DNA from 3 places in the Paraburkholderia sp. FT54 genome. Region 1 is predicted to be linked to each of the others. Evidence: riboswitches for the same ligand, from Rfam matches in the RefSeq annotation. Region 1 holds a riboswitch; each other region holds the start of a gene.
What was found. Region 1 has a riboswitch for manganese ahead of RI103_RS20075 (TMEM165/GDT1 family protein). Riboswitches for the same ligand answer to the same signal wherever they lie in the genome.

Region 1 (10,395 bases):
TTGGTCCATTGCCCGTGTCAATCTTGTCGCCAACTGCCACAAGACATACGGCGATATCTTCAGCGAGCTTTTTGAGCTCAACGAAGAGGCGAAGATGCAGGGTCCGGTGCCAGCCGGGCTACCGGGGACCGCGAATCCGCCGGCGGTCGACCCTATGCCTGTTATCAAGCGGCGGGCGCACAAACTTCTGCTGAGGCTATGGAACCTGCAGCACGAACAATATCTCTACTTTCGGGAGGAGCTCATTCCGCAACCCGTGTTCGAGAGCTGGCTGATCTATCGATACGCGGACTACCGCAGCACTGATTACAATTTTGACGGCATTGGCTACAAGTGGACGTGGGACACACGGAAAAGAGAATTCGCCCACCAAAGCGATTTCGTTGAGCTTATGGACCTTGCCATGGACACAGCCAACAAGCACTCGAACGCTGCTGACGCCGCATCGCTCGCAGTGCAGGACGCAATGTACCTATACAAACGCTCAACTGCGGGGTCAAACATCCGGCGCCATTGGAGCAGAATCGCAGATTTCTATAAACACTGAAGGGTGGGCGACAATCGCGATGAGGCAGCCGACGCGAGTGCGAAGACAAGTCAGACATACATATGCTTCCGGTGCAGCGGAAGCTTCATTAGCAGGCTGTTGAAAAACTGTTTCGAGGGGTGCTCGCAAGCGGTTTTCCGGGGTGACCTCACCCTTACCGAGGTTGCGCGAGCGGCTTGCAGGCCGTTTTGTGAGGCCCGTGATTTTCACTGGCGCTTCGTCAGGGAGAATTTCAACAGCCTGTTAGAAAGACGAGTACGCTATGGGCGAAAGATACTTCTTTTTCGCCCGGTCGGAATGATGCACCGGCGGAGCATAAGTTACGGCACGGGATACGAGATGGTCCACGTTGAACGATTAGAGTACGTTCGTACATGAAACCGGTGCAAACGACCACAGCACCGAAAGTCCTATATCGGGGCGGCTCATAACGCGCCCAAACGCCGCCAGCAAAAACTGCAGTAACCTGAACTGCACCCCAAAAGTTGGACACCGATCCAACCTTTTGGGGTGTTTTTCATGACGAAGTACAGTGAGCAGTTAAAGCTGAAGCTGGTGAAGCAGTACGTGGCCGGTTCGGCTGGTGTCGAGGTACTTGCAAAGCGGTATGGAGTGAGTCGCTCGGTTTTACAGCTGTGGATTTCGGCCTACGAGCAACATGGACGGGACGGACTGCGCAAGAAATTCAGTCACTATGACGCGCAGTTCAGGATGTCGGTACTCATGCACATGTGGCAGAAGGATTTGCCATACCGGCAGGTGGCTGCGGTGTTCGACATCCGCAGTCCGGGCTGCATAGCGCAATGGGAACGCCGGTATCATGAAGGCGGTATCGACGCACTGGCGCCTCGTCCACGATGGCGCCGCAAAACCATGACCCAGCCAGTTCCTGAAAAGCCGACCGAAGACAGTGCGCCAGATAAGCGCACGCGTGAGCAGTTGCTCAAGGAAAACGAGTACCTGCGCGCGGAGGTGGCCTATCTAAAAAAGCTCGATGCCCTGCTTCAGGCAAAGAAGCAGGGCGTGCAGAAGAAAAAGCGCAAATAGTGCAGGAGCTCCGGCAGCACCACCCGATGCCCGCTTTGCTGAAGGCAGCGGGTCTGGCGCGCAGCACGTTCTATTACCAGTTGAGCGTGCCGGATGCCGGTGAGCGGCACAAGGACCTCAAAACCCGCATCAAGACTGTGTATGAACGCCACAAGGGCCGTTATGGCTACCGGCGCATCACGGCGGCGATCCGGCAGGCAGGCCCGAGCGTGAACCACAAGACGGTGCAACGTCTGATGGGAGAACTGAAACTGAAATCGCTGGTGCGCGCGAAGAAATACCGCTCATGGCGCGGCGAAGTCGGCCGTATTGCGCCGAACCTGTTAAACCGCGAGTTCAGCGCACAGCAGCCCAATCAGAAGTGGGTGACGGACGTGACGGAGTTCAACGTGCTGGGTCAGAAGCTGTATCTCTCGCCGATCATGGATCTGTATAACGGCGAGATCGTGGCTTATCAGATGAACACCCGACCGGTCTTCGATCTGGTCAGCAGCATGCTAAAAAAAGCGCTGGCAAAGCTTGGTCCCCAGGAGACCCCGCTGCTGCATTCAGACCAGGGCTGGCAGTACCAGATGCCTGCTTACCGGAGGCTGCTGGATCAACACGGCCTGACGCAGAGCATGTCGCGCAAGGCAAACTGCTACGACAATGCGGCAATGGAAAGCTTCTTTGGCACGCTCAAGGCGGAGTTCTTCCGGCTGAGCAGGTTTGAAAGTATCGACGAGTTGAAGGCTGGCATCAGACAATACATTCACTACTACAACCACAAACGCATCAAGCTCAAACTGAACGGGCTGAGTCCTGTGATGTACAGAACCCAGCCCGCTCAAACCTGAACTCAAACTGTCCAACTTTGCGGGGTCAGTTCAACCTCGCCAACTTTGTTAAATATTTCTGAATGTGTGTAGTCTCTCGCATCGCTCCCGTAGATGACTTCCAGATGTGCTGGCTGCTGCGCAAGAGGGCTATATGAATTCAGGAAGCGGTTGAACGCGTCTTGCCATGCGGCCAATCATATTCAAATCGCGCAATGCGAATGCCAAAGCGATTTCCGCCGCGTGTCTGAGTTCAAGAGCGTCGTAAATTCCCTAACATCCCGCTCAATCAAGGTAACTGGAATACCTCGTTGAGTCGCCACTAGGGCGCATGCGACTCCGGATACGCCTCCGCCTAGAATCAGTAGCTCGTTTCCGAGGGTGCCGTCGATTTCTTCAGAGTCAGCGGCCAACCCTTCTGTCAGAAGAATCGCTCGAAACATTTGGTCACGGACGCTTCCCGTACGAAGGCCGGTGAGGTCATAACAACTTTCGCTGACGCGGTGAAACGCCAAGACCTGGTTTCGGAGCATCGCGCTCTCAGAAGACTATGACCTCCCATCGAGAGTACGAGATGGGGGCGAACTTGTTGAACTGCCAGTATCAGCGAACCCTGGAACGCCGCTCAATTACGAGTACACGCTCCCTATGCGATTCCAAGAAGCTACCCGTGAGCCAAAGTAATGGCAGATAGCAGCCGACAATCTAAGCTATCGCAGTAGCGAAAAATAGTCCAAAGGTTCGTGCAAAACTGCCCAATTCCATAACTACGCCCACCTTTTTTCAGGAAGAATCGACTTCGCGGTTTTCGGCCGCTTCACGGATGTGGAACCTGCCTCGCAACATCCCTGCGAGGACGCGGTCACCTTGACTTTAGGGAGGCAAGACAGGTCCTCAATAATCGCACATTCCCTCGTCGGCCCTTCGCAGCATACCTCGTTGCAGCTCTCGACAAACGCCATCAGAGTCGTTTCAAGCTGTCGCATTTCCTCCAGCTTTGCGCGCACTGCGTCCAGATGCACGTGCGCCATGTCACGCACTTCCACGCAAGAGCTGACTCCGTCCTCAAAAAGTTTTGACCAGTAGGCGAAACACGGCCGGATGTGAATGCCTGTGTCAACGGCGCCGAACGCCCATCAAGGGGGATTCGAACGCGCTCGAGCTTGGGCTGACAGGATGAACCCCGATTTGGGGTTCGTCGAATCACGTCCGCGAGCATTCAGTCGCTAGCGGGCGCAGCCGTCGGTGAATCAGTCGTCATCGTCGCCATGATGATGACGTTCCCATCCACGGTGGCGACCGTGGTCATGCCACCTGCGCTCGTCATAATCCCCTTCATAGCGGTAACTGTAGCCGTAGACCGGAGCGGGTGCGTAAACCACCGGTGGGGGAGCCTCGTATACGACTGGGGGTGGCGCGACATAGACGGGCCCGGGCACCCCCAGATAAACTCCGATGTCAGCGTGGGCGAGAGCCGCACTGGATGCGCACGCAGCGGAAAGTCCCACTGCCAGAAAAAGGGTCGCGTGTTTCATGGAGTTCTCCTGTCCTGCTCATTTCTGCCGGCCGCCAAACAATGGCGAACGACGCGGATTTTAGGGCTGGCGCGCGGAAGCAGGTGCGGCGGAAATGTCAAAACTGTATCCGGCAGTAACCCGCTGTGATGCTGCCGGTACCGACCATGCCTACGACGCGGTCAGGGAGTCGCCCGAGACACGGACACGTTCACCGACCTGAACATGAGGCTGTGTCGTGTAGGTGAAATTCCGGTAGCTGCCGTCCTGCATTCTGACCTGCACCTGGTAGGTCGTAGACTTGCGCACCGCATGCTCGATGCCATTGCCCGCAAACCCGCCACCGACCGCGCCAGCAATCGTTGCCAGAACGCGACCGCGTCCTCCACCGACCTGATTTCCCAACAGCCCGCCAGCGACAGCGCCGCCTACGGCTCCGAGCCCCGTCGTCGGCTCGGGGTCCTGGACAGCGTTGACGGCGACAACCTCCCCGGCATTCGGGTCAACTGCTACTGGCCTTGGAGCGGGTTGAGCCTGACTTTGATAGGTATCGTTGTTCGCATACCTCGGAGCCTGCTCAACCGGAGCGCTACGGTGATGATGGACGCGCGGCTGGGCTGGCGCCTCCTGCGTCGCACGTTGTTCAACGTACTGTTGCGGCGACGTGACCGGCGCGCTGGCGAGCGGGGCGACCGCCGCAGCAGCTTGCGTCGGAGGCGCCGTAACAGCTCGTGAAGTGGGCAGCATTCCGGTCATCGCCGCGATACCGGTCGCGCTGGCGAGGATAACGGCCACGGCCGCACTCGCGACCAGGGGATGGATGCGACCGCGCGGCGGCATGTTCGAGGCAACGTTCGTGTTCATTGCGAGCTCCACAGGGATGTGCCTTCAATAACGTCACAGCAGCGAGGATGGTGCACCCGCAAGCACAATGCTTTGTAAGCATTTGTACCGTCCTGGCCTCGCAATCCGGCGCGCCTGAAAGCTCAGACGCCCCCAGAGCGTGACAGTGACGATGGAAGTGCCGCGCGTCAGTTGGTTAGGCTCGAAGCTCAGGCGACGCCGGAATATGTGCCTCCACGCAGCCGTCCGGTTAAAACACTGGATGCGCAGCCGGATAAAGCGCCGTTCTCAGAGCCAATCCGCCGAGCACGACAAAGATAATCGCCGCAAGAATGTGAACAGCTCTTGTCGGCAGACGGTCGGCAAACTTGTGCCTAAGGTAGATGACCGGTACGTTCGCCAGCATCATGCCCAGCGTTGTTCCCGCGACTACGCCGAAGAACTCGTGAAAGCGCGCGGCCAATGCGATGGTGACGATTTGAGTCTTGTCACCCATTTCGGCGAGAAAGAATGTGAGCGCCGTCGTACCGAAGACGCCCATCGAGTTTTTCGTCAATACCGCATCGGCGTCGTCCAGCTTGTCCGGAATGAGAATCCACACTGCCATCACCGCGAATGACGCGACGACTGCCCAGTTCAGGATGCCTGGGCTTAAAACACTCGCAAGCCAGGGCCAAAGCGCACCGGATGCGGCATGGTTGATGAGTGTCGCGACAAGCACACCAAGGATGATGGGAATGGGCTTGCGATATCGTGCAGCCAGCACCAGAGACAGAAGTTGGGTTTTGTCGCCGATTTCGGCGAGGCCGACCACACTGGTTGAAACAAGGAAGGATTGCATGGGTTGTGAGAGCCGAGTCGCGCCGTAAGAACGCGATGACGCGCATTCCGGCGACGCGGCCAGGTCGGAATGCGTGTCATCGGTCTTGCCAGGCATTTAGCTACGCACGCCATAGCGGGTCTTTCGACTCGCCAAGTATGTTGACGTGCGCCCTCGAACATCGCGTTCGAGGCGGCTACTCCCCAATGAGCGGGTGCGCTTCTATCGCGCTAGGTGTTACAGAAACAAGTCGCCAGAATGAAGCGGCGGCGCTCCCCATCGATTCAGGTGTCCTGCGTTCGCGGCTGTTCGGACGATAACACTGGAGAATCGCGCTGCAACTTGGCCTCGCGCCGCGCCCGGTCGTTAATCACCTGGTGGCGCCGGTAGTCAGTCATCTTCTTCCACGCCCGAATTTCATCGAGTGTGCGAAAAAGACCCGACGCACAATTTGGTCTTCCCATCGAAGGCACAGACATCGATGCACGGCGACTTGACCGCCATGGGTCAGGCTGCCGCGTATGAAGGTCGCACTTCAACGGTGACATGCGACAGCCCCTTGAAGCGCCTGAGCACTGCGTGATAGAAGCGGGAGTCGCGCTGCGACTCACTCGTCGCCACTGACACCACGGCACTCATATGACCAGGACCCACCCGCCACACGTGCAGGTCGACAACCTTGTCGCCACGGTCCTCGATAGCGTTCCGGACGTTCTCGGCCATGCGCCGGTCGGGATTCATATCGAGCAGGATTGCACCGGTGTCCCGCATCAAGCCGTACGACCAGTTTGCAATCACCAGCGCACCGATGACCCCTGCGAGCGGGTCCATCCAGAGCCAGCCAAATGCACGTGCCAGCAGGAGACCGATGATAGCCAGCACGGAGACAGCCGCATCAGCCATCACATGGATGTAGGCCGACCGGATATTGTGGTCCCGGGTCGCCGCTTCATGCGCGTCGTCGTGGTGGTCATGTTCTTCGAATTCGACTTCGTGCTCGCCGTCCGGCATCCGCACGATGGCCTTGAAAGCGTGCGGCTCAGGAATGTCTTCCTTCGATTCCAGATAGGTGCCACGGTCAGCCAGCTCGAATACCTGTTGTGTCCCATCGGGGCGCAGCGTCGTAACGGACACCGCTGAAGCGTCGAGTCGCGAACCCTCAGTCGCCGGCGTAATCCGGAAAACGGGGGGAACCCCATCCTCGAAGATGGAAACGGCAAACACACCGGACGGCGCGAAAATCTTCTGCACCTCGTCTTCATGAGCATGGTCGTCGTGACCATGCCCATGCCCATGCCCGTGTCCGTGGCTATGACCATGGCCATGACCATGGCTATGGCCGTGGTCACCGCCGCTCAGCAGCCACACGCTTACCAGGTTGACCAGCAGGCCGACCACGGCGATAGGAATCGCTTCGCCGAAGTGAATCGGTACCGGCGACATAAAGCGCGAGACTGCCTCGTAGCCAATCAACACCGCAATCATTGCAAGCACGATGGCACTCGAAAACCCTGCGAGGTCGCCGAGCTTGCCGGTACCGAACACGAAGCGGGAGTCCGTGGCATGTTTGCGCGCGTAGGTGTACGCGAGGGCCGCAATCAGCATGGCCCCAGCGTGCGTCGACATGTGCAGGCCGTCGGCGACAAGCGCCAGCGACCCGAACATACTGCCGCCGACGATTTCAATCAGCATCATCGCGCTGCACAGGGCAATCACAGCCCACGTCTTGCGTTCGTTTTTTTCATGACCGGCACCCAGAAAGATGTGGTCATGTCCTGCGCCGAATGCGGCGTCTTTGAACTCACTCATTTTTGACTCTACTTGAAATAGCTGTGAACAACTTCGATGAGCTGTTCGGTCGCGCTGTCACCTGGTTCCTCGCCGCTCTCCGCATCGACAAGATGATTTCTGATGTGGTCCTCCAGCACGACGGCGAGCAGACCGTTCATCGCCCCTCGACAACTCGTGATTCGTTGCAGGACGTCTGAGCAGCCGTGCTCTTCCTCGAGCGCGCGCTCAATGGCTTCAACTTGCCCCTTGATACGGCGAACCCTGTTGAGAAGTTTCTGTTTTTCCTGAACCGTGTGACCCATCGCGCCCTCCAAATACCCCCTACGGGTATATAATTGCCCTCAGTCTACCATAGGGGGCCAGGGTATTGGTTGTTCAGGCAAAACTTTCCGTGCTCGCGGATTTCACTGGATACTTCCCGAACCTGGTTAATGTCTCGTAGTCCGTCAACCCATGCACGCACGCCACAACGCCGCTTTCACCGCAGTTCTTGCCGCCGCGCTGTTCGGCGCGACGACGCCTCTCGCCAAGACCTTGCTCGGTTCTCTGTCGCCGTTCATGGTCGCGGGTCTGTTCTATCTTGGTAGCGGCGTCGGTCTTGCCATCGGAATTCTCTTCCAGCGACTGCGCCGCACGGCCGACGAACGAGAAAATGAAAGCCGGATTCAGCTCGCCGAAGTGCCCTGGCTTCTTGGTGCCATCGCAGCGGGCGGGATGGTCGGGCCTGCGCTGCTCATGCTCGGCCTCAGTTCGACTCCTGCCGCAACCAGTTCCCTCCTACTGAATCTCGAGAGCGTTTTCACCGCGGTCATCGCCTGGGTGGTATTCCGCGAGAACGTGGACGTACAGATATTTCTCGGGATGGTGGCAATCGTGTTGGGTGGTGTCGTCCTGTCGTGGCAGCCGGGTGCCGCAGGCGTCTCGCCAGGTGCCCTCCTCGTGGTCGCAGCCTGCGTTGCGTGGGCGGTCGACAATAACCTGACGCGGAAGGTGTCGACGAACGACGCGATGGTCATTGCCTGTCTGAAAGGTCTTGTCGCCGGCTCAGTCAATCTGTGCATCGCGCTGCTTCTCGGCGCGCATCTGCCAGGCGTCGGGAAGATTGCGGCTGCCATGCTCACCGGCTTCGCCGGCTACGGTGTGAGCCTGGTCCTGTTTATCGTCGCCCTGCGAAATCTCGGTACCGCCCGAACCGGCGCGTATTTTTCTGTCGCCCCGATATTCGGCGTCGGGCTATCCCTTATTCTCTGGCCCGAGGTCCCGTCGGTGTCTTTCTGGATTGCGGCTGCGCTCATGGGCTTGGGAATCTGGCTGCATATCCGTGAACGGCATGAACATCCGCACACTCACGAGGTCCTGGACCGCAACCATCGGCACCGGCACGACGAACACCATCAGCACACGCACGACTTTGAGTGGGATGGTGAGGAGCCGCACACGCATCCCCACCAGCACACGCCTATTACCCACACGCACGCGCATTTCCCCGATATTCACCACCGCCATATTCACTGACGACGGAATCGAATCTTCGCTTGGAAAGCTCGACGGTCGGTGCGTTCTGCGCCGGCCGTCGGACATCGGCTCGTCACAGGGGCCATGGGCCCCCCAATCCTCTTCCAGCCAGTTTCGAGGATTCCGGGTCGGCACCGCTGCGGTCCGCCCCATTCCAATCCGCGTTCAAAAATTGATTCTTGTAGAGTTATCTACCATGTTGTAACGTATACAACATGAATCGACTTAACGACTGGCTCCTGCTCGTGTTGTCGCTGCCGACCGATAACGCAACGGCCCGGATGCGCTTCTGGCGCGCTCTCAAGGCCAAAGGTTGTGCTGTCTTACGGGACGGGGTCTATCTGCTGCCTGCGACCGATGCCGCAGAAGCTGAACTGTTGGATCTTGGAACCAGCATCGGGGAAGCCGGAGGAGCGGCCCACGTCGTCGGCACCACTAGCCGGGGAGTGGACCAGGAGGCCGAATTCCAGTCCCTGTTCGACAGAACCGACGAGTACGCAGCTTTCGCGCGGTCGCTGGCGGACGCAAGAAAAACCCTGTCGGACCTCTCTCCCGCCGAAATCACCCGCTTATTGCGCCGTGTTGGCAAGGACTTCGAGGCCATTTCAAGCATCGACTTTTTTCGGAACGAGGCATCTACGCGGGCCGAGGCCGCCTGGCAGGACTTCGTTGTGGTGGCGAACACCGTCCTGTCGCCGGGGGAACCTCATCAGGCCGAAGGTGCGATTGCGGTACTGCGTCGCGAAGACCATCAGGGCCGGACGTGGGCAACGCGTCAACGCCTGTGGGTCGACCGTGTTGCCAGCGCGTGGCTCATCCGGCGTTTTATTGATTTTCGGGCACGCTTCCTGTGGCTCGCGTCGCCGAGCGAGTGCCCGGACGATGCGCTGGGCTTTGACTTCGACGGCGCTGCGTTCACACACATCGGCGACCGCGTGAGTTTCGAGGTGCTGGTAGCCAGCTTCGGCCTTGAAGACGAACCGGGGCTGCTTAAGCTGGGCGCGCTGGTGCATGTACTCGATATCGGCGGCCCGGTCGTACCAGAAGCGATTGGCTTCGAAGCGGTGATGGCGGGGGCAAAAGCTCGTGCGTTGACCGACGACGAAATGCTCGCCGAGATGAGCAACGTCCTTGATTCGCTGCTCGCCCACTTTGCCGCATCTGAAAAGACTGACGCCGGGAAACGTCCATGAGCACGGTCACGCACGCGGCGCCCACTTATACACTGGGCCAGCTCGTCCGCTACATGCTGCGTCTCGGCACCGTTGGCTTCGGCGGCCCGGTCGCCCTGGCCGGCTATATGCACCGCGACCTCGTGGAGCGATGGGGCTGGATTAGCGAAGCAGACTACAAGGAAGGGCTCACTCTCGCACAACTGGCGCCCGGGCCGATGGCCGCGCAACTGGCCATCTATCTTGGATATGTGCACTTCCGGGTGCTGGGCGCCACCCTCGTCGGAATTGCGTTTGTCATTCCCTCGTTTCTGATGGTGGTGGCGCTCGG
Region 2 (10,395 bases), on a different replicon from region 1:
CTCTCGACGGTGCATGCGTCGAAGGGTTTGGAGTATCCGCACGTGTTTCTGGTCGGCGTCGAGGAAGGCATCATGCCGCATCGCGGCGGTCCGGACGACGAGCCGATCGACGACGCGCGCATCGAGGAAGAGCGCCGCCTGATGTATGTGGCGATCACGCGTGCGCAGCGCAGCCTGCATCTGAACTGGTGCAAGAAGCGCAAGCGCGCGAGAGAGACGGTGGTGTGCGAGCCGTCGCGCTTCATCCCCGAAATGCTGCTCGACGACGCCCCGCCGCCGACGCCCGAAGAAGCGCCGATGTCGCCGAAAGACCGGCTCGCAAGTTTGAAGGCGCTGTTGCAGAAGCCTTGAGCGGGCGCTGCGAACGTTGCGCTCGCGGTCGCCCCGGATAGCAGCCAGCCTGACGCACGACGCGAACCGCGCAGGCCTGTATGCCGACCGAGTTAAAAAAATCCCTGCACGGCGGCGACGCGGTGCAGGGATTTTTTAGTGGTGCGGCAAACGCCGCGAGCGTTTTACTTCACCGCGCTGACCATATAGTCGACAGCGGCCTTCACGTCCGCGTCGGAGGCGGTCGAGCCGCCCTTCGGAGGCATCGCGCCCTTGCCGTGCAGCGCGTAGTTATAGACCGTGTCCATCGGCTCCTTCAGACGCGGCGCCCAGGCGTCCTTGTCGCCGAACTTGGGTGCGTTCAGCACGCCGGCCGCATGACAGGCCTGACAAACCTGCTGATACAACGCCTTGCCGGCTTGCGACGCGTCCGCGCTTTGCGTGCCGCCCGCTGCTGGCGCGGCTGCTTGCGGCACGCTGGCCAGGGCGGCCATCGCCGCGGCGGCCTGAGCCGCGCCCGCGTCCGAAGCGCCGGCCGGCGCTGCTGCCGCTGCACCGGATGCCGCCGCTGCCGCGCCCGGCGCCGGCTGAGCCGGTTCAGGGAAGCTTCCGCCGGAATTGTTCGCCATGTAGGCGACTGCGCGGGCGATTTCAAAATCGCTATAGTCGTCCGGGCTGGTGCCGCCGCGCGGCGGCATCGCGCCTTTGCCGGCGAGCGCCGTGTGCAGCAGCGTGTCGAAGCCCTGCGCGATGCGCGGTGCCCAGTCGGCGGTATTGGTGAATTTCGGCGCGCCTGCCGCACCCGACGCGTGACACGCAGAGCAAACGGCCTTGTAGACTTCCTCGCCACTCTTGTAGACGCGCGGCGCGTTGGCGTCGCGAATGTCGACCTGGGCGAACGGTTTGATGCGGGCGGTGACCTCGGCTTCGGAGAGAGAGTCGGTGCCGGCGCCGGTGCGTGTCGAATTGTCGACGTAGATCACTAGCAAAACGATGATGACGATGGGTACCGCAAAACTGGCAATGATCGCGGCGACGAGCTGTCCGGGGGTTTTGATCGGGGCTCCGTGTGGTGCTTCGCTCATGCTTGTCTCGTCTCCGTGGGTATGTGAGCGGTACAGCGTGACGGCAACTTCTTGTTCTTTAATCAGCCAGGACGATTATAGACGCAACATTTCGACGGCGGCGAGGGGCGCGGCGCGGTGTTCAGCAGGCGTTTACCCGCATCGTGAGAGTCGGCCGAAAGGCGCCGGATACCGCCATTGCGGCCGTCCGGTGGACGGTGTGGCCGAAACCGGGTATCCTTCCGGTCTCGCTTTGGCGTCGCATCCGCTCTGGTTGCCGCGCTTTCGTGTTGAAGCGCCCGTAGCTCAATGGATAGAGTACTGCCCTCCGAAGGCAGGGGTTGCTGGTTCGATCCCAGCCGGGCGCACCATAAAGAGTCGATCTCGCTCCAGGGCTTACACAGACAGACAGAAGAATGCGCTGAGCCCTTTTGTCTTTTTACGGTCTCGTCGTGTTCCGACGGACGCCCCCAACATCCGATACTCCCGCGCATAGCTCACCGGCGACCGCCCACGATCTCGTGCACATCGGCGGAATCGTCCTAAAAACGTTCGCCGTATCTGCGCTTCGATTAAGAAATCGGAAGTGTGAGCGTCTGTCAGCGGAAATTTCGCATTGCCGCATCCTATCCGCATAATTAGCATGCATTGGTCTGCAAATTGCATAACGGGTGGATATTCCGGAGCGGTATTTCGACATCCACTTCCCTGATCAATAAAGGTGTTGCGAAAGTATTCGCGCGCCGATTGTTTTATTTCGCAGGTCATGCACAAAATAACCCGGCTGGTTCTAACCGCATCGATCACGATGCTATCCAATTTCGTCCACGCGCAATCAGTGGCTCCTGAAACGGGCGTGAGCGAGTTTGCGGGTCCCTATGTGGGTTTCAAGGTGGGCGTGAATAATTCCGATGCTTCGGGCGTCGTCAACAAATCGTCGCACACCACGGTTTTCCCCGGTTTCACAGCTGGATACAACTTCGATGTCAACCGCTTCGTGCTGGGCGCCGAGGCTTTCGCTGATTTGCATCACGGCTCGGCAACATATAAAGACGGCGGGATCGATGCGAAATTCGGCATGCCGTTCAATCAGTTCATGCCATATGTACGTGCTGGATTGACGACAGACTGGCCGGATGTACGTTTCCACTGGGGTCTAGGCGTCGAATATAAGTTCGCCAAACACGTAAGCGCAGTGGGCGAATGGACAACCGACACCAGCAATCACGACGGCACCAAAAGAACAAATAACAGTTTCACAATCGGCGTGCAATATCACTTCAACTAAACCCGTTCGATTCGCGGCCGAGTGGTTAGCGCTTTAAGCGCCATATTTCAAACGCCTTCGCCGCAACAAGGTTGTTGAAAGCGTCCCTTGCCGTTAGAATCGCCCGGTCACTGGGGAGTAGCCTTCCTTCATCCTTTGAAGGAGAGCGCGTCAACATACTTGACCTGCGGGTCATGGCGCGTTCGACCGGGTCGGTTTGGCGAGACCATTGACGCACTGCTTCGTTCCGGTCGGACGGGGGCGTGCGTCATTGGTTGTCATCTGCGTCCGACCGCGGAGTTGCCCTGTGAAAAATCGTTGCCCCCTCCCAGTCCATCCGCCGCGCCTCTGCGTGTTTGCGGAGCTCCGCGCATGACCGGTCTCCTGTTCGAACTTGCCATCATGCTGGTCATCATTCTGGTGGCGGCCGAACTCTTCACCAATGCGCTCGAGCATCTAGGCGAACGCCTCAAGATCTCCGAAGGCGTGACGGGTTCACTGTTCGCCGCCGTCGGCACCGCGTTGCCCGAGACCCTCGTGCCGCTGCTCGCGATCGCGGGCGGCACGAGCGATAGCGCGGTCAATCAGGAGATCGGCGTCGGCGCGATTCTCGGCGCGCCGCTGATGCTTTCCACCCTCTCCACCTTCCTCATGACGCTCGCAGTTCTCGGCTCGCGCGGCGCGCGCGGCTGGGTTGCGCCGGAACGCACGGGCTTCGCGCGCGACCTCAACTATTTCCTGTGCGCGTTCGTGCTGGCCGCCGCCGCGATGTACGTGCCGCACGACCAGATGATCGTGCGGGCGCTTTTCAGCGTGGCATTGGTCGGCGTCTACGTCACCTATGTGGTGATGACCTTCCGCGCATCCAATCAGTTAGTCGATGCCGGTCACGGCACCGAAGCGCCGGGCAAGATGCTGATCTCGCGCCTCGGTGTGCCGACCAACCTCGCGACCATCGCGGTGCAACTGGCGCTCGCCGTCGCGTTGCTGGTATGGGGCGCGGAAGGCTTCATCCATGGTGTGCGCGGCGTGTCGCAGGTGCTCGGCGTGTCGCCGCTGCTGCTCTCGCTGCTGATCATTCCGATCGCCACCGAGTTGCCGGAGAAGGTCAACAGCATTCTGTGGATTCGCCGCGGCAAGGACACGCTGGCATTCGGCAACATCACCGGTGCAATGGTGTTCCAGGGCACCTTGCTGCCCGCGATCGGTATTCTGCTGACGCCGTGGGTGCCGCGCATCGAAGTGGTGACCGGCATTGTGATCACGCTCGCTGCCGCGGCCTGGCTGCGCATCAACGTGCGCGAGCGCGGCGTGCCGGTCTGGGCGCTGCTGGTTTGCGGCGTGCTGTACGCCGCGTATCTGGCGATTACGCTGACTCGCTAGGCGCGCTGCTCAGCCAGTCACCGCGAACCAGGCGAACATTCGCAGAAGGCCGCTCACCAGCGGCCTTCTGCGTTTCACGCTCAGTTCTTTGCAGGCGTGGTCGACGCCGACACTGCCGTCGTCGCACTGTCCGGCTTGAACACGGTCTTCCAGTCATCTTTCATATCGATGACGAGCCAGCCCTTCGCGCCGGCCTCGTCCAAACCCTTGTCGAGCTTGCCGCTCTTCGCCGCGCGGTCATACGCGTATTCGCGCTCCGCATCCGTGTGATGCACGAGCGCGGCGAGGCGCGGGCCGTCGCCTGCCGAGGTCCATTCGAGCATCGGCGCGTCGCCGTCCGCGTTACCGAACGCCATCACCGGACGTCGGCCGATCACGCGATCGATGGCCAGCGGTTTGGCCGAGCCGTCGACCAGCGTGTCGACCTGCGCGAGGCGCACCAGCGAGACCGCGCCGTTAGTCTGGCCGTACCGGTACTTGACCGTGCTGCCGATCACCTGCTCGGGCGGGATACCGTACATGCGCTGAGCCACGTCGCGGACGAACTCGACGTCGCCGCCCGTCACCAGATAGGTCTTGAAGCCGTTCGCGCGCAGATAGGCGAGCAACTCGAGCATGGGCTGATACGCGAGATCGGTGTAACGCCGGTTCAAGCGTGGGTCGCTCGCCGAATCGAACCATTGGTGCACGAGTGCGGCGAACTGATCGCCCGTCATGCCGGCGTGCGCCGCCGCCAATACCCGCATCGAGCCGGCGTCGCCGCTTGCCGCCACATTCTTGAGATTGCCTTTGAGGATCGAGCGAAACGGTTCCTGGCGCTTCCATTCCGGATGCCGCCCGGCCACCGTCTTCACCCGTTGCAGCGCGAACACCAGTTGTACCGAAGCGGGTTGCTCCGGCCACAGTGTGCCGTCGTTATCGAACACGGCGATCCGGTCGGCGCGCGGGATGAAGTCCTTGGACTCGGGCGTCGTCACCAGCGTAACGAAGTCGACGAGCGAGCGTCTGGTCTTCGTGTCGTTCCATGACGCCAACGCGGCGGCCGTCGTTGTGCCGGTCTGCGATACCTCGTCCTGGCGCGGCGTCACGGAGCAAGCGGAAAGAAGGACAACGGTGAAGGCGATGCAATATCGATGCAACGTGCGAATCATGAAAGCCTCATCGAAAGCGGTGGGTCGAACTTTGAGCGAGCGCCAGTCTAATGGGCCAGCGCGGTTATTGCAGCCGTTGTGGGATTTTTTCGACATGACGGTCGAGCCTGTCCGGCCACAACAAAATGCCAATCGAATAAGCGGGAAATTGAACGCGAATGGGCCTGGCTTTCGGCCGTGTTACAAATTTATCTCTGTCACTTCCAGAATCGTTGCTAGTATTCCTAACGATGCCAGCGTGGTGAATCTTCTTCTTTCCGCATGGTTCATTTGATGCGGCGTTTCTCGTTTCAAGGAGCGCTCATGCAAAGCCTGTATCAAGCTGCACCGCCTTCCCAGATCGTTCAAGTGACATAGCGCGCCTCATCGCCTATAAGAAATACCCGTAAAACGAGGCTCGATAATGGGTTACAACTGCGCGTTTGGGGTGGGGGCGTTATGCGCCGCCGCGTTCATGCCGTCGCCGGGCTTCTCTCAGGCATCCGCCGACGACGCTAATAAAAGCAATAACCCGCTCAATCTCGCTGCCTCTTTCAATCTCCAGAATTACTACACGCCGAGTGTGTTCGGCGCGAGTGCGCACACCAACGACCTGCTGCTTCGACCCACCGTGCCGCTTGGCCCGCACAGCCTGATCGGCGTGCCGCAAATCTTCCGTGGCACTTTCTCGATGCTGTCCTTAAAACGCGCGGGAATCCAGGCTTGGATCGCCGGATTGGCGTTGATCGTGTTGCCGTGCTTGCAAGCGGCGGCGCAGACGAGCGCGCCGGCCACCGCCGCCAATTGTGCGCGAAGCCCGACGCGGACGCCAACGCGCGCGGTGCGGCTCGCCGAAGCAGCTCGCCCAGATGCGGTTCCGCAGGAATGAGAATGCCGAACTTTCATTCAATGAGGACGATCATGAGTCAACCTAACTGTTTCCTCGCAGCCAGGCGACTCGTTGCCGGATTGTGCAAGGGCGCGCTTCTGAGCACCGTTTGCGTGAGTCTTTTCCAAACAGCGTGGGCGACTGAAGGCGGCATCGGCCGCCCGATCACCGGCATGCAGGTCACGCCATACGGCGGCGTCGTGCCGCCCACCAGCGACTGGATCGTGTCAGCCGCTACGATCTATTACGAAGGCTCGTTAGGCGCTAGCAAGTCGATTCCGATCGCTGGACAGGTCACGGCAGGCGTCAACGCGACGGCCGAATACACCATCCTCGCCGCGGTCAAGACATGGGGGATCACCGCGAGCGGCTGGAACTTCGCGTCGTCGTTCGGCGTGCCGGTTCAGTACACCAACATCTCGTCGTTTCACGGCAGCTTGCCGAACGACCACGGCACGCAGTTCGCCGATTTCTTCTTCACGCCGGTCATTGCCGGCTATCACCTGACCAAGACCGATCATGTCGCATTGAGCGTGCAGATCTACGCGCCGACCGGTGCGTATAACCCGAACCGGCTCGCCAATGCCGGGCAGAACACGTGGACTTTCACGCCGACCATCGCCTATACGAAACTGCTTCCGAAAGAGGACATCGAGCTGTCGTTGAACTATGGCCTCGAGTTCTACACGCCGAACAGCGACACCCACTATCACAACGCGCCGCTCAGCGTGCTCGATTTGCTGGCCCTCAAGCGCTTCGGCAACGGCTGGGGCGTCGGCGTGGTGGGCGGCTATATCCAGCAGATCGGTCATGACACCGGCGGCATTGCGAACGTCCTCGGCGGCAGTCAGGGGCATGCGGTGGGCCTCGGGCCGATGGTCACCTGGTCGGGCAAGATCCAGAAGACGCCCGTGTCGGCTGCGCTGCGGTGGGTCAACGAATTCAACACCAGCAACCGGCCGAAGGGCAATGCGGTGCAACTGTCGGTCAACGCGACTTTTCAGTAACCCTGGCGTACCACCGTGCTACGGATCCTTCTTGTTGGGTGTGTGCTTCAGTGCAGGTCTCATAGGTCGTCGCCGCAAGGAGAGGTAATAGTGTCAAGACCACGCGAGGCGGGCGGCAAGGTGCGCATCGTCCTGCCTGAGGGCTTTCGCCGGACTTCTGGCGAGGAGCGCCTGCGGAATGACGCCGGATATGAGGCGGCTATTTCCAATGGCGTCGGCGAATGACGACGGTGTCGACCGAATGAGTTTATGGGCGCGTCGTAAACGCCAAAGCGCCGAGCAGCGTCGGGAAATGCCCTTAATTCGGTCGCGAGCACCAACAAAAACGCCCGCGCGAGGCGGGCGTGAGACGAACGAGTACACCAGGTGTAGTTATTGTTATTCTTTTTTTTGCCGTGCCGCGATCAGAGCATCGCGACGCGGTGATATTCCTTCATGGCGCTCGCGGAGCGCATTGCCCGGTTGTAGTCGGCATCGAGCTTTTCCTTGTTGTTCGCCGCCATCGCCATCACGGCTGCGTCGATCGCCTGAATACTGCGCATGATTTTGAGCGTCTCGCCGTCGACGTCGCCCGTCAGCGACATGAGCAGAGGGGCGCGCTGCTCGGTCAGCCGGGCGGCCTCCGGCCAGTCGGACTGCTGCGCGGCGTGCCCGATCGCCTGTGTCAAGTTAAGGAGGCCTTCGGCCTGTTCACGCGATGTCATGTCAGATCACCTCTTCGGCTTAGTTCTTGCCGTTTGCCAGCGCGCCGGCACTATTCGAGCCGCCGAACAGTTGTGTCAGATACTGCGAGTTGTTGTTCATCGTCGCCATCAAGGTGTTCAGAGCGGTGAACTGCGCCTGGTACTGGCTGGTGAGCTGGGCGGTGTAATCGCTCAGCGAGGTTTGTTGAGCCGCAATGCTGGTCAGGTCGGCGTTGATCGCGGTTGTTTCGGTATCCATGATACCGCCCGTCTGCGTGAACGTCGTGATGCTGTTGTTCAACTTGGCGGCGATGCCGGTCGTCGGGTTGAACAAGGCCGCAACGGTCGACGACGAGTTGGTCAGTGCGGCAGTCAGTGCGGTGTTGTCCGACGTCAGTGTGCCGTCCGCGTTCAACGTGATGCCGATCGAGGCTAGCGAGAGCGACGTGGTACTGCTATTCACACCGCCGCTGACGATACTCGCCAGCGAATTCTGGATTGTGTTGACCATCGAGTCGCCAAGCAACGGGCCCGCTTGCGAGCCTTGCGCCTGCGTGCCGTCGAACGACGTGAGCGTACCCATCGTCGTGACCATTGTGTTGTACAGGCTCACGAAGTTGGTGATCGCCGTGACTTCCGAGGTCGTGTCGGACGCAATGGTCAGCGTCTGGGTATTGCCCGTGGTCGTGCCCGATGACGACGTGGTGCCGAGCGCGGCGGCGGTCAGGTTCAACGTGACGCCTGCGATTGCGGTGGTCGAAGAGTTGCTCGAGCTGCTGATTGACGTGCCGTCAACCGTAAACAGCGCATCTTGCGCGGACTGCGTTTGGGTCCAGTTGCCGCCGCTCGCCGACGTGACCGACGAACTCGTCGCCATGCTGCCAAGACTCGAGATTCCGTTATCGCCCGATACGTTGCTCACGCTGGCGGTGATGGCCGTGGTGCCACCGCTCGTCGGACTCAGCACGAGTTGCGAGCCGCTCGAGGTGGTGACAACCTTTGCGCTGATGCCCGGATTGCCGACGGCGCCATTGATGGCCGAGGCAATAGCGCTCAACGTGTCGTTTGGCGAAGTGATGTTGACGCTCATCGAGTTGCTGCCGAGCGCCAACGTCAGCGTGCCGCTACCGAGTTCCTGCGTCGAGCCGAACGTGTTCGACGAGAGCGCCGGCGACGAGGTCACGCCGAGACTCGACAGGCCCGTGCTGCTTGAAGAGACGCTGATGGTGTTCGCGACGCCGGTGGTGGTCGAGCGCAGCACCAGGTGCGCGCCATCCGTACCGGTCACGATGGTCGCCGACACACCCGGATTGTTGGTCGCGGAGTTGATGGCCGCGGCAATGCCGCTCAAGGTGTTGTTCGTCGAGTCGATGTTGACGCTCATCGTCTGACTGCCGAGCGAGACGTTCAACGTTCCGGTGCCGATCTGCGCGATCGGGCTGAACGCGCCCGAGGAAATTGTTTGAGCCTGCGCGATCTGCTGGACCGAGATGGAGTAGCTACCCGCCACTGCGCCGACGCCGGCGGTTGCGGTGAGGCCCGAGCCGCTCGCGGTCGCGGTGTAAGACGCGAGCGTCGTACCGTTCGCGAGGTTGGTCAGGCTGGCTTGCAATGCCGCCAGCGCGGCCTTGAGCGTGCCGATTGCGGAGATCTTGGTGTTGTCCGCGGTGCTTTGGGCGGTCAGTGCCGATAGCTGGCCGGCCGTCTTCGAGTTGACGAGCGCTGTGACCAGCGAGGAGACATCAAGCGACGAGTTGCCTGTGGAGCCGCTGATGATCGACTGTGCTGCCTGCTGAAGCGCGGCATTGTTGGCTGCGGTTGTGGCGGCAGCGGTTGATGCTGTCGAGACGGTTGACATGGAGCGGCTCCGGGCGTCGGTGAGTCAGTAAGGCGTAGGTGTTTATTTGGAATGCAGAGCGGGAGGCCGTGCCTCCCGTCAACCTCGAACTATCGCATACGCGTCGCGCGCTATGTGCGGCGCGTATGTTTTTACTGCGTGAAGCCTTACTGCAGAAGCTTGAGAACTTGCTGCGGCAGCGAGTTCGCCTGGGCTAGCACTGAGATACCAGCTTGTTGCAGCACTTGCGCCTTGCTCAGGTTCGCCGTTTCTTGTGCGAAGTTGGCGTCGGTGATTTGCGACTGAGCTTGCGACAGATCGGTCGACTGAGCTTGCTGCGTCGTGGCGATTGCGGTGAAGCGGTTTTGTGCTGCACCCAGCGTTGCCTGGATGTTGTTCACCGTCGTCAGCGCGTTGTCGATGGCTTCCATTGCCTGGTTTGCACCGGTCGTCGTGCTGATGTTGATGTTCGAGACCGTCGGCGGCGCGTTGTTGGCTGCGATCGTGCCGAAGTTGCTGGCCGGTGCAGCGCCGATGGTGCCGGAGAATGCCAGCGTAGCGGGGGCAACGGGGGGGCCGGCAACCGCGTTGGCGGAGGTGCCAAAGACCGCCGCCGTGACGCTAGCCGACAACTGTGTGCCGTTCTGATCGAACAAAACCATGCCACCGCTGCCGTCCGACTTCGCCGTGATCGAGGTGATCGCGTTGGACGGGCTCGCGCCAGCGATGTCCACACCGGTCTTCGAGTCGATACTGATACCACCGATCGTGCCCAGCACCGTGCCCGAGGTCACGCCAGCCACAT
Region 3 (10,395 bases), 470 kb from region 1:
GATAAGCCGCAACGTTGCCCACGTTGTGCAACATGACCGAGAATAAACGCTCTCGCCACATCGCCATGCCGCTATCACGAGTAGGCACCAGGGTCGCACGGCTAAGGAAGTAAGAAGTCTCCGTCGGCTCGAATGTCAAACCATACGACTTGCAAATCTCAAGCGCTCTCGGCAGGTCGACCTCATCCATGAAACCATACGTGATTGTCACCTGGTAGCAATCCGAGTCTAGCGGATGCACACTCACGCGCTCGCTCGCAGGCACCCACGGTATCTCCTCGTTGTTCACCGTCACGAAAACAACGCGTTTGTGCAGCACGCGGTTATGCATCAGGTTGTTGATCAACGAATGCGGCACGCCGTCAGGATCGGGCGACAGAAAGATCGCGGTGCCACCGCATCGCATCGGCGAGCCGGCCAGAAGCGTGGCCAGATAGGGCTTGAGCGGCGTCGCCCCGGCTCTCACGCGCGCTTCGGCGCGCATCATTTCCCAGCCTCGTCCCCAGGTGGCCATGATCGTGTAGATGATCAGCCCGACCAGAAGCGGGAACCAGCCGCCCTGCATGAGCTTCAGCAGGTTGGCGGAGAAGAACGCTGCGTCGATCACGAAGAAGAAGCCGGTCGCGAACACGCATAGCAGCCAGTTGTAGTGCCACGCATAGCGAATGACGAAGAACGTCAGGATGGTGGTGATCAGCATCGTGCCGGTGACGGCGATACCATACGCGGAGCCGAGCGCCGTGGATGAACCGAAGCCGAGCACAGCGGCCACCACTGCAGCCAATAACGTCCAATTGATGCCTGGCACGTAGATTTGCCCCATCTCTCTTTCCGACGTATAGACGACGTTCATGCGCGGCAGAAAGCCGAGTTGCATCGCCTGCTTCGTCATCGAATACGTACCCGAGATAACGGCCTGCGACGCGATCACGGTCGCGACCGTCGACAGCACGATCATCGGATACAGCGCCCATTGCGGAAACAGTCTGTAGAACGGATTTTGCAGCGCGCCGGGATCGGCAAGCAGCAACGCGCCTTGCCCCAGATAGTTCAGCGCGAGCGCGGGAAACACGAGGCCGAACCACGTCAGCCGGATCGGCCTCGCGCCGAAATGTCCCATATCGGCATACAACGCTTCGGCGCCGGTCAACGACAAAACGACCGCACCCAGCGCAACGAACGCCAACCACCGATGATGCAGGCAGAACGCCAGCCCCGTGAGCGGATTAAGCGCAACGAGAATCGCGGGCGCTCGCATCATGTTGATGACGCCCACGACGGCAAGCACGATGAACCAGAGCACCATCACCGGTCCGAACACAATGCCTATACCGGCCGTGCCGCGCTTCTGCATCAGGAACAGCGTGACCAACGCAACCAGCGTCACGGGAATCACGCAGGTCTTGAGAAACGGCGCGGCGACTTCGAGCCCTTCGACCGCGCTCAGCACCGAGATCGCCGGCGTGATCACGCTGTCGCCGTAAAAGAGCGCCGCACCCATGATGCCGACGCCCAGCAACGTATGGCGCAATCGCGGGCGCGCAACAACGGACGATGCAGCCAACGCCAGCAGCGCCATAATCCCGCCCTCGCCGTGATTGTTCGCGCGCAGAATCAACGTGACGTATTTGAGCGAGACGACGACGATCAGAGACCAGACGATCAGCGACACGATGCCGACCACATTCATCGCGTTGAGCGATAGTCCGTTGACCGGATCGAATACCGTCTGCAGCGTGTACAGCGGGCTGGTGCCGATGTCGCCATACACCACACCCAATGCGACAAGCGCGAGTGCAGGCGTCGCCGGCCGGTGATGCCCGCGCCCGCCGGAATGGCCCACATCGGGCGCGGCGGATACTGACTGGCTCATGTCTCACTCCAGTTTCGCGTTCTCGCGGTGCAACATAGGGCATAGGCCAGTGCACGTGCGGAACCGATTCATGCTTTTATCAGGCCTCGTTTTTTGAGGAGTCGCCTGCGTCCCACGCAACAGTCAGCATCGCGGAAGCAACTTTCGTACGAGGAACGCGCGTCCCATTGCTCTGATGCCGAACACGCATTCGTATGTTCTGATGTTTTGCGTACCTGTCGTCCGCGAACGCGACCTGTCTCTTTTCTGAAGGACGGTGTGCCACTAATTCAACATATACCATCGGCCGTTTGCCACGCTACCGATACGTGAAGTGGCGGCAGATTTATTTCCTGCGCAGACATGCGAGGCCCGGCCCGCATTACATAAACCTTTCGACATGGTATGCTCGCACCTGTCTTTGGGGAGTAGCCGGCTTCTACCCAGAAGCGCCTGCGTCAACATTCTCGGTCGCGCAGACCGTGGTGCAGGTAGCCCTTTGGTTGGCAAGACCATCGACACACCACGCGACCGGTCGGGCGCGGCGGTGTGTCGTGGTTTTCCGCCCGACCTCGAGCCCACTTCTCATGAATCCTGTCGCAACGCTGTTCCTTGCTTTCGCCATGTCCACCGACGCCTTTGCGGCTGCAATCGGCAAAGGCGCCACGCTCAATCGTCCTCACTGGCGTGAGGCTGTCAGGACGGGGCTCATCTTCGGCGCCATCGAAGCCCTGACACCCCTGGTCGGATGGTTCCTCGGCAAAGCTGCAGCCCAATACGTCTCCGCATGGGATCACTGGATCGCGTTCGCGCTGTTGTTGGTCCTCGGCGCCCGCATGGTTCTCAATAGCTTTAGCACCAGGGAAATCGAAGAGACCAAGCAGTCGACTCATTCGTTCTGGTTGCTGGCGCTAACCGGCTTTGCCACGAGTATCGACGCCATGGCAGTCGGCGCGGGCCTTGCCTTCGTCGACGTCAACATCTATTCCACTGCTGCCGCGATCGGCCTCGCCACCATGGCGATGGTCACGATCGGCGTGATGCTCGGCCGTGTGATCGGCCATGTGGCTGGCAGGCGTGCGGAACTGGCGGGTGGCGTGGTGCTGGTCGGCATTGGCAGCACCATCCTGGCTGAACATCTGAAGATCATCGGCTAGACGGTGGTTGGCGGGCGCCCGCTGAGCTTCACCTCGTTCGGGCCAATCGACGGCTGACGCCGTCGGCCGCCTGTATCATGGCGGGTTTGCGCGCGACCTGAAGTCCACGCAAATGCATCCATTCACGACAACCAAAAGGAAGATTGCCATGACGGCCGCAACGCAATTCGATCAGGTTTCCATTGTTAAACGAGCCAACGTCTACTTCGACGGCAAGTGTGTCTCTCACACCGTTCTCTTCGCCGACGGCACGCGCAAAACGCTTGGTGTGATCCTGCCCGGCGCGCTCAACTTTGGCACCGACGCGCCGGAACTCATGGAGGTGCAGGCCGGACAATGCCGCATCCGCCTCGCAGGCAGTGACGAGTGGAAGACATATAGCGCGGGCGAGTCGTTCTCGGTGCCCGGCAAAAGCCGCTTCGATATCGACGTGATCGAAACGCTCGACTACGTCTGCAGCTATCTGTAAAACGTATCGCGTCGCACGACATGGGTACGGCACGCGCATTCAGGACACGTCATTGATGATTGCCGGTTGGGCGCGAGCAACAACCCAACCGGTGAAGGGACGATGATGAATTGAAGAGTCCGTCGAGATCAACGGCGTTTCATCTTGATCACACGCGAAATCTGACCAAGCGTGAAGCCAGTGTTCTCCACGTACTTCGCATAGTCGACCGGAGCAGTAAACGATGCCTCGGTGACGTACTCGCCCATGTAACGGAATCGGTCAGTTGCCGTGCGTACAAAAACAGGCAGCGGGTCGGTCTGTCGCGCGAGCGTTCGGCCGGCCGCACGTGCGGCGGCGCTGCCATCGCACACGATCACATCCGGGGCATACGGGTTGAGATCCTGACGCAATCGCGCGGCAACGACCTTTCCGCCCTTCACGGGCAAGAATGCCTGTTTGCATCCTCCTGTCACCCGATGAATGTCTTCCCGAGAATACTCTTTTCCAATATCAAACATGATTTTTCTCCCAAGAATGACGCCTGGCTGTAAAGCAGTGGCATCAAGCGGAGCGATGATATCGACCTGTACCTAAAGCCCTTGTATAAAGCGCGAGCTTCTTGATAAAGAAGGCATGCAGATTGAGCGGAACAGCGAGACATACCCCACAGATAGCACCGGGTTGCATCGGCTTCTCGCCGCGCTCCGATATGCCGAATTAACGATAGACGCCCCCCGGTTTTATAAATTCGTTATACGGTTGGTGACAGAATCTCGACGTCGCAGAGCGAGGTTCTTACATGCTTCGGTTGAGATTTCGTCAATACGAAAACAATGCGGGAGCCGCTAGCTCTGTCGCCGCAATCTTATCGTTCGAGTTCTTTTCGTAGACGGTTGCCGCAAGCGCTTGTAGGAACACGCCGAGGTATTTGGGGGGGAAAACCGCACGACGTGTATGGATCGGCCAAACGCCGAAGATGTGTTTCTACGAGCGCTTGCGGCAGCGTTGCGCTACTCGCGGCCAGGAAATCCGGATCGTGCAGGATCAGCGGCGAATAATGCGCGCGACGGACGACATGCCACTTATCTCGTGCTCACTCAGCCACGCACTGACGGGTCTCGACTCTGCTCAACATCGCTTCAAAATCCTCGAGGGGAAGCGGCCGGCAGAAATAGTAGCCCTGATACGCGTAACACCCCGCTGCGGCGAGGAAATCTCGCTGAGCCCCGGTTTCGACACCTTCTGCGATCACACCCAAGCCGAGGCTGCGCGCAAGGGCCACGATGGTCCTGGCAATCACGGCGTCGTTGGGATCGACAAGAACGTCTCGCACAAATGAGCGGTCGATTTTCAACTGATCCAAAGGCAGCCGCTTCAAATAGGACAGCGACGAATAGCCAATGCCAAAATCGTCTAGTGCGAAGACGATGCCTTTCGCTTTCAGCGCGCTCATCTTCTCGATGATGTCCTGCACGTTGTCGACCAGCACACTCTCCGTCAACTCCAGTTTCAACCTGTCGGGCCGTGCGCCGGTTCGACCGATGATCGTCAACACGTTGTCCACGAAGTCGGCTTCGCGGAACTGCTGGACGCTGACATTGACCGCAATCGTGAGATGCGCCATATCGGGTCGCGCTGCCCATTGCGCCAGTTGCGCGCAGGCGGCTTCCAAAACCCAGCTTCCCAACGCAAGGATCAGTCCGGTTTCTTCTGCCAGCGGAATGAACTCAGCAGGAGGTACGACACCCCGCTGCGGATGCTGCCAGCGCACCAGTGCCTCCGCGCCCGTTACGCGGCTGCCGTCGACCTGCGCCTGGTAGTGGAGCAGGAACTGATTGTCCTCGATGGCATTGCGCAAGCCCGCCTCTAGCGCAGCTCGCTGCACCACGACGGTCTGCATGTCCGGATCGAAGAAGCGCACGGCATTGCGTCCTCTTTCCTTGGACTTGTACATCGCGAGGTCGGCCTGCTTGAGGAGTTCGTCGATCGAGGCCTGATGCCCTCTGAACACGGTGGCGCCGATGCTCGCGCTTGTGCGGTATTCGATCTTGCCAAGCTGATACGGACTGCCCAGCACGGCGAGGATTCTTTCGCCCACGGCCTCCGTCTGGTTGGCCGCCTCCTGCCGATTCTTGTGCAGGTTTCCGAGCACCACCACGAACTCGTCGCCCCCCACTCGTGCCACAGTGTCGCTCTCGAGCACGCTGTCTGCCAGACGCTGCGCCACTTGCTGAAGCAGCAGATCACCTTTGTCGTGGCCCAAGGTATCGTTCAGCGTCTTGAAGTGATCCAGGTCGATAAACAGCAAAGCACCGCAAGCTTCGTTCCGGGCGCTGGCCGTGATCGCCTGCCTCAAGCGATCCAGCAGCAGGGTGCGATTGGGCAAGCGGGTCAGCGCGTCGAAGAACGCCAATTCCTTGATTCGCTCTTCCGCGATCTTGCGTTCGGTAATGTCGTGATGTGTGCCGACATAGTGGCTGACGATTCCGTCCTCGCTCATCACGGCGGAGATCGTGAGCCATTTCGGGTACATCTCGCCGTTCTTGCGGCGATCCCAGATTTCCCCTTGCCAGCCGCCCGCACGATGAATCGCTTCCCACATACTCTGGAAGAATGCGGCGTCGTGAAGGCCCGATTGAAGCACGCTCGGTGTCTGACCCACGATTTCCTCGGCCGTGTAACCGGTGCATTCGGTGAACGCCGAGTTCACGCGCAGAATGGTGGCGCTCGCGTCGGTGATCATCATCGGTTCCATCGAGTCGAATGCGACAGCGGCAATTCGAAGTTCTGCCTCGACCTGTTTGCGCTCGGTAATGTCGCGGCCGCTCGTGCGAAAGCCGATGAACTCGCCTTTGGAATCGGTAATCGGAACCCACGAGGCGGACAGCCACATGAGTGAGCCGTCTTTGCGAACGCAGCGAAACTCGAGGTCATCGCCGCGCAGGCCTTGTAGCGCTTTCTGGAACTCGGGTGCAACGCGGGGAATGTCCTCCGGACAAATCACGGTGCCGGCGAAGTCCGGCATCGCCATGCACTCGTCGACGGTATATCCGATGTACGCCTCCACCGCCGAGTTGATCCAGCGCGGGTTGCCGTCGGGTCCCCACCAGATCTCCCAGTTGACCGTACAGTCGGCAATCGCGCGGAATTTCTCTTCGTTCTCGCGCAACTCTTTTGTCATTGCCGAGGCAAGCCGCATCGCGCGGCCGCGGCCGGTCATCATTAGCCAGGTGAGCAGCGCCAGCAGCAGGCTGAGGCCCGTGCCGGTACTCGCAATCGGGAGCGCGGCGTTACGGCCGAAGCGAGCCTTGAAGTCGTCCTGGGCACTCATCGACAGTGTCCAGTCATGTCCGCCGACCACCAGATATTCGTTGGCCGACATGTCCGCAGCCCGATGATGACCGGGCGCCTCGGGCGTCTTGTGCAAAAGCGCGGCGGACGACGTTTCGACGCCATCGTAAATGGCGATGGTGAGCCCGGGAGGCTGCTCGCCGTACAGGCTGGCGATCACATCGTGCATGCGGAACGACGCGTAGACCCAGCCGATCAGGTGCGCGCGGCGCTGGGCGACGCTGTCTTGCGGTTGGCCTCGTGCGTAGATCGGCAGGTACATGATGAATCCGGGGCGAGCATTGCCGGCGTCCACCGACAGGCGGACTTTCCCGGACAGGGTCGCCATGCCGGAGTCGCGCGCCTGCTCCATGGCGCGCCGCCGCACGGGGTCGGCCCATGCATCGAAACCGGCCGCCGCGCGATTGATGCCGATGGACGGCTCGCGCTGGATGATCGGCGCGTAGTTCTCGCGCGAGCCTTTGGGCTCGATCGCGTAGTCAGGCAACCCCTGCCGGCGGATGGCCGCGATATGCTCGACCTTCTCCGTCCCCGGCACCCACGCGACGATGCCGATGGCCTGGATACCGGAGAAGTTGGCGTCGAGATTGAGCGTGCTGACGTAGTCACGGAACTGATCGCGGTCGATTTCTCCGGTAGCGGCGAACAGGCTCTGCACGCCGCGCAGCAAGAGTTCATACGTGCCCATGCGCTGCTCGATGCGGCTGACCGCGTCGCCCAGCGAAAAGTTGAACTGGGACAGCAGTTCATGACGGGCGGCCTGCCGCTCATGGTCCCACAGCATCCACGTCACGCTGAGCGCAGCGGACAGGACCAGTAGCGGCAGCAGGACAAGGCGCGACCAGTTCACGGCTGCGTTTTGAAATCGACCATCGACTCGGCGAGGTCAGGTTTGAAATACTTCTCGAAGATGCGCCGAACGGTGCCGTCGGCGCGCATCTCATTCACGAGGGCACGCCACTTTTCCCGCTCGGCCGGCGACAGCGCCTTCTTCGACATGATGAGGCCGTGACGGACGGCAGGGTCGTCGAATTCCACGATGGTGGTCACGTCGCGGATTTTCTTTTCATCGATTGCGGGGTAATCGAAAGGCTCGATGATCATGCCTTGAATGCGCCGGAGAATCAGCGCCTGATACAGCGGATCCAGACCGCCCGCCTGGCTGACACGGTTTTCGGCCGACAGCTTGTCGACCAGCCGGTTGGCCGACTCGCTATAGCGGAAGCTGCGGATCACGCCGAGCTGAAACTGGTCGTTGTGCTCGAAATCGGCCAAACGATGGATTCCGGCGTCGTTGCGCACCAACAGATAGTACTTGTTGCTGAAATACCAGGCGAAGTCCGCGTACTCGTTACGCTCGTCGTTGGCAATGCCCGACAGGCTGAAATCCAGTCCGCCGGATTCAATCAGCTTCCAGATCCGGGCCCGCGACATCAGGCTGACTCTGATCTGGCACCCGCTGCGGCGAATCAGCTCGTCAGCGAAGTCCTTGTCGATCCCGGTGTCCGTGTCGACGGAATAGAGCAGGCCGTGATCGTGTAAAGCAAGCGTAAACGAACGCGAACATTCGGGACCAGCGGCCATGGCGCTACCCATGCAGCTTAGCGCCAGTAGCAAACCCCCGAGGCAATGTCGAATCACGGTGTCTCCGTCGTACGAAGATGACTTGAGTACCACATTCAATTTTCCCGACGATGACGCCGGTGACGTGATCCTGCTATTTGGTCAATTTGAATGGGGCTAATGAAATGCCATTTTTTTGCGGACTGGCCAGCATACACCTGTCCGGCTGGGCCAGCGGAACATTCAAACCGTAGGCGCTCTTCTCGCAATATCGGCCGCGCGCTGCAGTTCTTGAGGGGACGCTTGTCATTTTTTGCGTGTGAGCGGATTGTGTCGATTTGGAGAACTTCCAGGCAGTGGTCTTGAGCGAGCGGGCGGATGTGGTGCCGACGCGCCGCCGCTCTGGCGTCTGAAACATCCGGCGATTGATTGGCCCAAGCTGTTATTCGCGCTGGCGGAATTGCATTGCTGCAAATGGCCGCTATGGCGCAGTGAGAATGTCGGTACGACCCGTCGAGAGGCCCCGAAAGGAAACTGGCCAGCTAACAGCGGAGATCTCTGCCGAGATACGCAGTAACCGCCTCTGTCAGCGCGATGTCGTGCATTTCCTCCGGCGATGCCAGATGCGCGGCGACAATCTCACGATTATCAAGCCGCAACTCGGGCATGCGATCGAGGTGCAGCTCAAAGAAATGCACCTGGTCTCTTCGCCCGTCCCAAATACCGCAGGCGCTGCCCGCGGGGACCAATGTGTACGACGACAGACCAATCTCTTCCTCCATTTCGCGCTGCGCCGCTGCAACAGGCGCTTCACCGGGCCGAACGCTGCCGCCGGGAAAATTCCACTCGGCACGGTACGATGCTTTCACAAGCAACAGCGCCCGCCCGACGTAGATTGCTACTAGCGCGCCCTCATGGCGAGGCCGTCGAAGATGCCACCAGGCGCGAACGAATCGGAATCCGAAGCGAAGTACGATGCGCCAGACAAAGTCGATTAGCGTAGCCGGTCGCACTCGCTCAAGGCTCGGCATGAGGTCCCTCCTTCCCTTTCATGGTCAGTGGATTTTCCGGGCTGCCGCGTTAATGTGGTTCAGGGTATTCGCCATTGACACACCACTGCCTGGAAACCGTAGTTTAGCCAGTAGCCGGTCTCGCTCAGGATAGGCTGCCCAACGGAAGCGCTGTCTGGGCGTCGTAATCGTAGTCCAAAAAACAATCGCGACGATGAGCGAACCGACACATAGTCACTCACCGCGGCACGTCGCAACGCCCGCCGGCCACCAGGCACACTCCGCCAACCAATGGCACTATTGTCCCTACCCTGCTAGATTTGTACTCAGCCGAATCATTGCTCGGGAGAGAACGATGGCCGACAGACCCACTTCCAACGCCTCCACCCTCCGTTCGCTGGTCCTGATCGCAGTCGTCGTGGCCGCGCTGGTCGCGGCCTTCGCCTTTACGGCCGGCTGGCTCTCGCCTGGGCGCGTTACGCCGGCAAAGATCGTCAACGGTCTGGCGCCGCCGGGCGGCGCGGCGCTCGGCTTCCGGCGCAATCACGCCAAGGGCATCTGCTTTACCGGCAGCTTCGAATCGAATGGCGCGGCGACGGCGCTGTCCAAGGCGCCGATGTTCGCGCCCGGCTCGTATCCGGTCACGGGACGGTTCAACCTCGCTACGGCGGACCCCAAAGCGCCAGACGCGACGGTTCAGGTGCGGGGCCTCAGCCTGCGCATCGTCGCGCCGGACGGAAGTGAATGGCGCACGGCGATGATCGACGCGCCGTTCTTTCCGGTCGCCACGCCGCAGGCCTTCTACGGTCTGCTTCAGGCCTCGGCCAACACGAGCGATCCGGATGCCATGAAGAATTTTGCCGCCGCGCACCCGGAGTTCGGCCATTTTGGAGAGTGGGCCGGCAGCGCGCCGTGGACGGCGTCTTATGCGCAGGATCGGTACAACAGTCTCAATAGCTTCATCTTCACCAATGCCGCAGGACAGGACCAGGCGGTGCGCTGGTCCTTCGT

Region 2: another riboswitch for manganese. It lies ahead of RI103_RS00370 (sodium:calcium antiporter); the one in region 1 lies ahead of RI103_RS20075 (TMEM165/GDT1 family protein).
Region 3: another riboswitch for manganese. It lies ahead of mntP (manganese efflux pump MntP); the one in region 1 lies ahead of RI103_RS20075 (TMEM165/GDT1 family protein).

The regions. Positions count from the first base shown of each region.
Region 1 is NZ_CP134196.1:160,366-170,760, forward strand. Features, by position in the region: gene RI103_RS20055 (hypothetical protein) at 1-547, shown strand, start outside; one part of gene RI103_RS20060 (IS3 family transposase) at 1,067-1,529, shown strand; one part of gene RI103_RS20060 (IS3 family transposase) at 1,529-2,430, shown strand; gene RI103_RS20065 (hypothetical protein) at 3,660-3,944, opposite strand; gene RI103_RS20070 (glycine zipper 2TM domain-containing protein) at 4,095-4,787, opposite strand; gene RI103_RS20075 (TMEM165/GDT1 family protein) at 5,017-5,607, opposite strand; yybP-ykoY riboswitch at 5,623-5,803, opposite strand; partial or broken gene RI103_RS20080 (DUF1289 domain-containing protein) at 5,871-6,090, opposite strand; gene dmeF (CDF family Co(II)/Ni(II) efflux transporter DmeF) at 6,094-7,395, opposite strand; gene RI103_RS20090 (metal/formaldehyde-sensitive transcriptional repressor) at 7,404-7,679, opposite strand; gene RI103_RS20095 (DMT family transporter) at 7,831-8,892, shown strand; gene RI103_RS20100 (chromate resistance protein ChrB domain-containing protein) at 9,108-10,085, shown strand; gene RI103_RS20105 (chromate transporter) at 10,082-10,395, shown strand, end outside.
Region 2 is NZ_CP134195.1:86,748-97,142, forward strand. Features, by position in the region: gene RI103_RS00350 (UvrD-helicase domain-containing protein) at 1-351, shown strand, start outside; gene RI103_RS00355 (c-type cytochrome) at 516-1,415, opposite strand; tRNA gene RI103_RS00360 (tRNA-Arg) at 1,690-1,765, shown strand; gene RI103_RS00365 (outer membrane beta-barrel protein) at 2,161-2,682, shown strand; yybP-ykoY riboswitch at 2,783-2,951, shown strand; gene RI103_RS00370 (sodium:calcium antiporter) at 3,034-4,044, shown strand; gene RI103_RS00375 (HAD family hydrolase) at 4,125-5,195, opposite strand; gene RI103_RS00380 (hypothetical protein) at 5,194-5,469, shown strand; gene RI103_RS00385 (hypothetical protein) at 5,599-6,063, shown strand; gene RI103_RS00390 (transporter) at 6,096-7,070, shown strand; gene fliT (flagellar protein FliT) at 7,475-7,774, opposite strand; gene fliD (flagellar filament capping protein FliD) at 7,794-9,611, opposite strand; gene RI103_RS00405 (flagellin) at 9,758-10,395, opposite strand, start outside.
Region 3 is NZ_CP134196.1:2,642,456-2,652,850, forward strand. Features, by position in the region: gene RI103_RS31505 (potassium transporter Kup) at 1-1,873, opposite strand, end outside; yybP-ykoY riboswitch at 2,264-2,429, shown strand; gene mntP (manganese efflux pump MntP) at 2,440-3,009, shown strand; gene RI103_RS31515 (pyrimidine/purine nucleoside phosphorylase) at 3,158-3,478, shown strand; gene RI103_RS31520 (hypothetical protein) at 3,607-3,978, opposite strand; gene RI103_RS31525 (EAL domain-containing protein) at 4,554-7,661, opposite strand; gene RI103_RS31530 (substrate-binding periplasmic protein) at 7,658-8,407, opposite strand; gene RI103_RS31535 (NUDIX hydrolase) at 8,917-9,405, opposite strand; gene RI103_RS31540 (catalase family peroxidase) at 9,740-10,395, shown strand, end outside.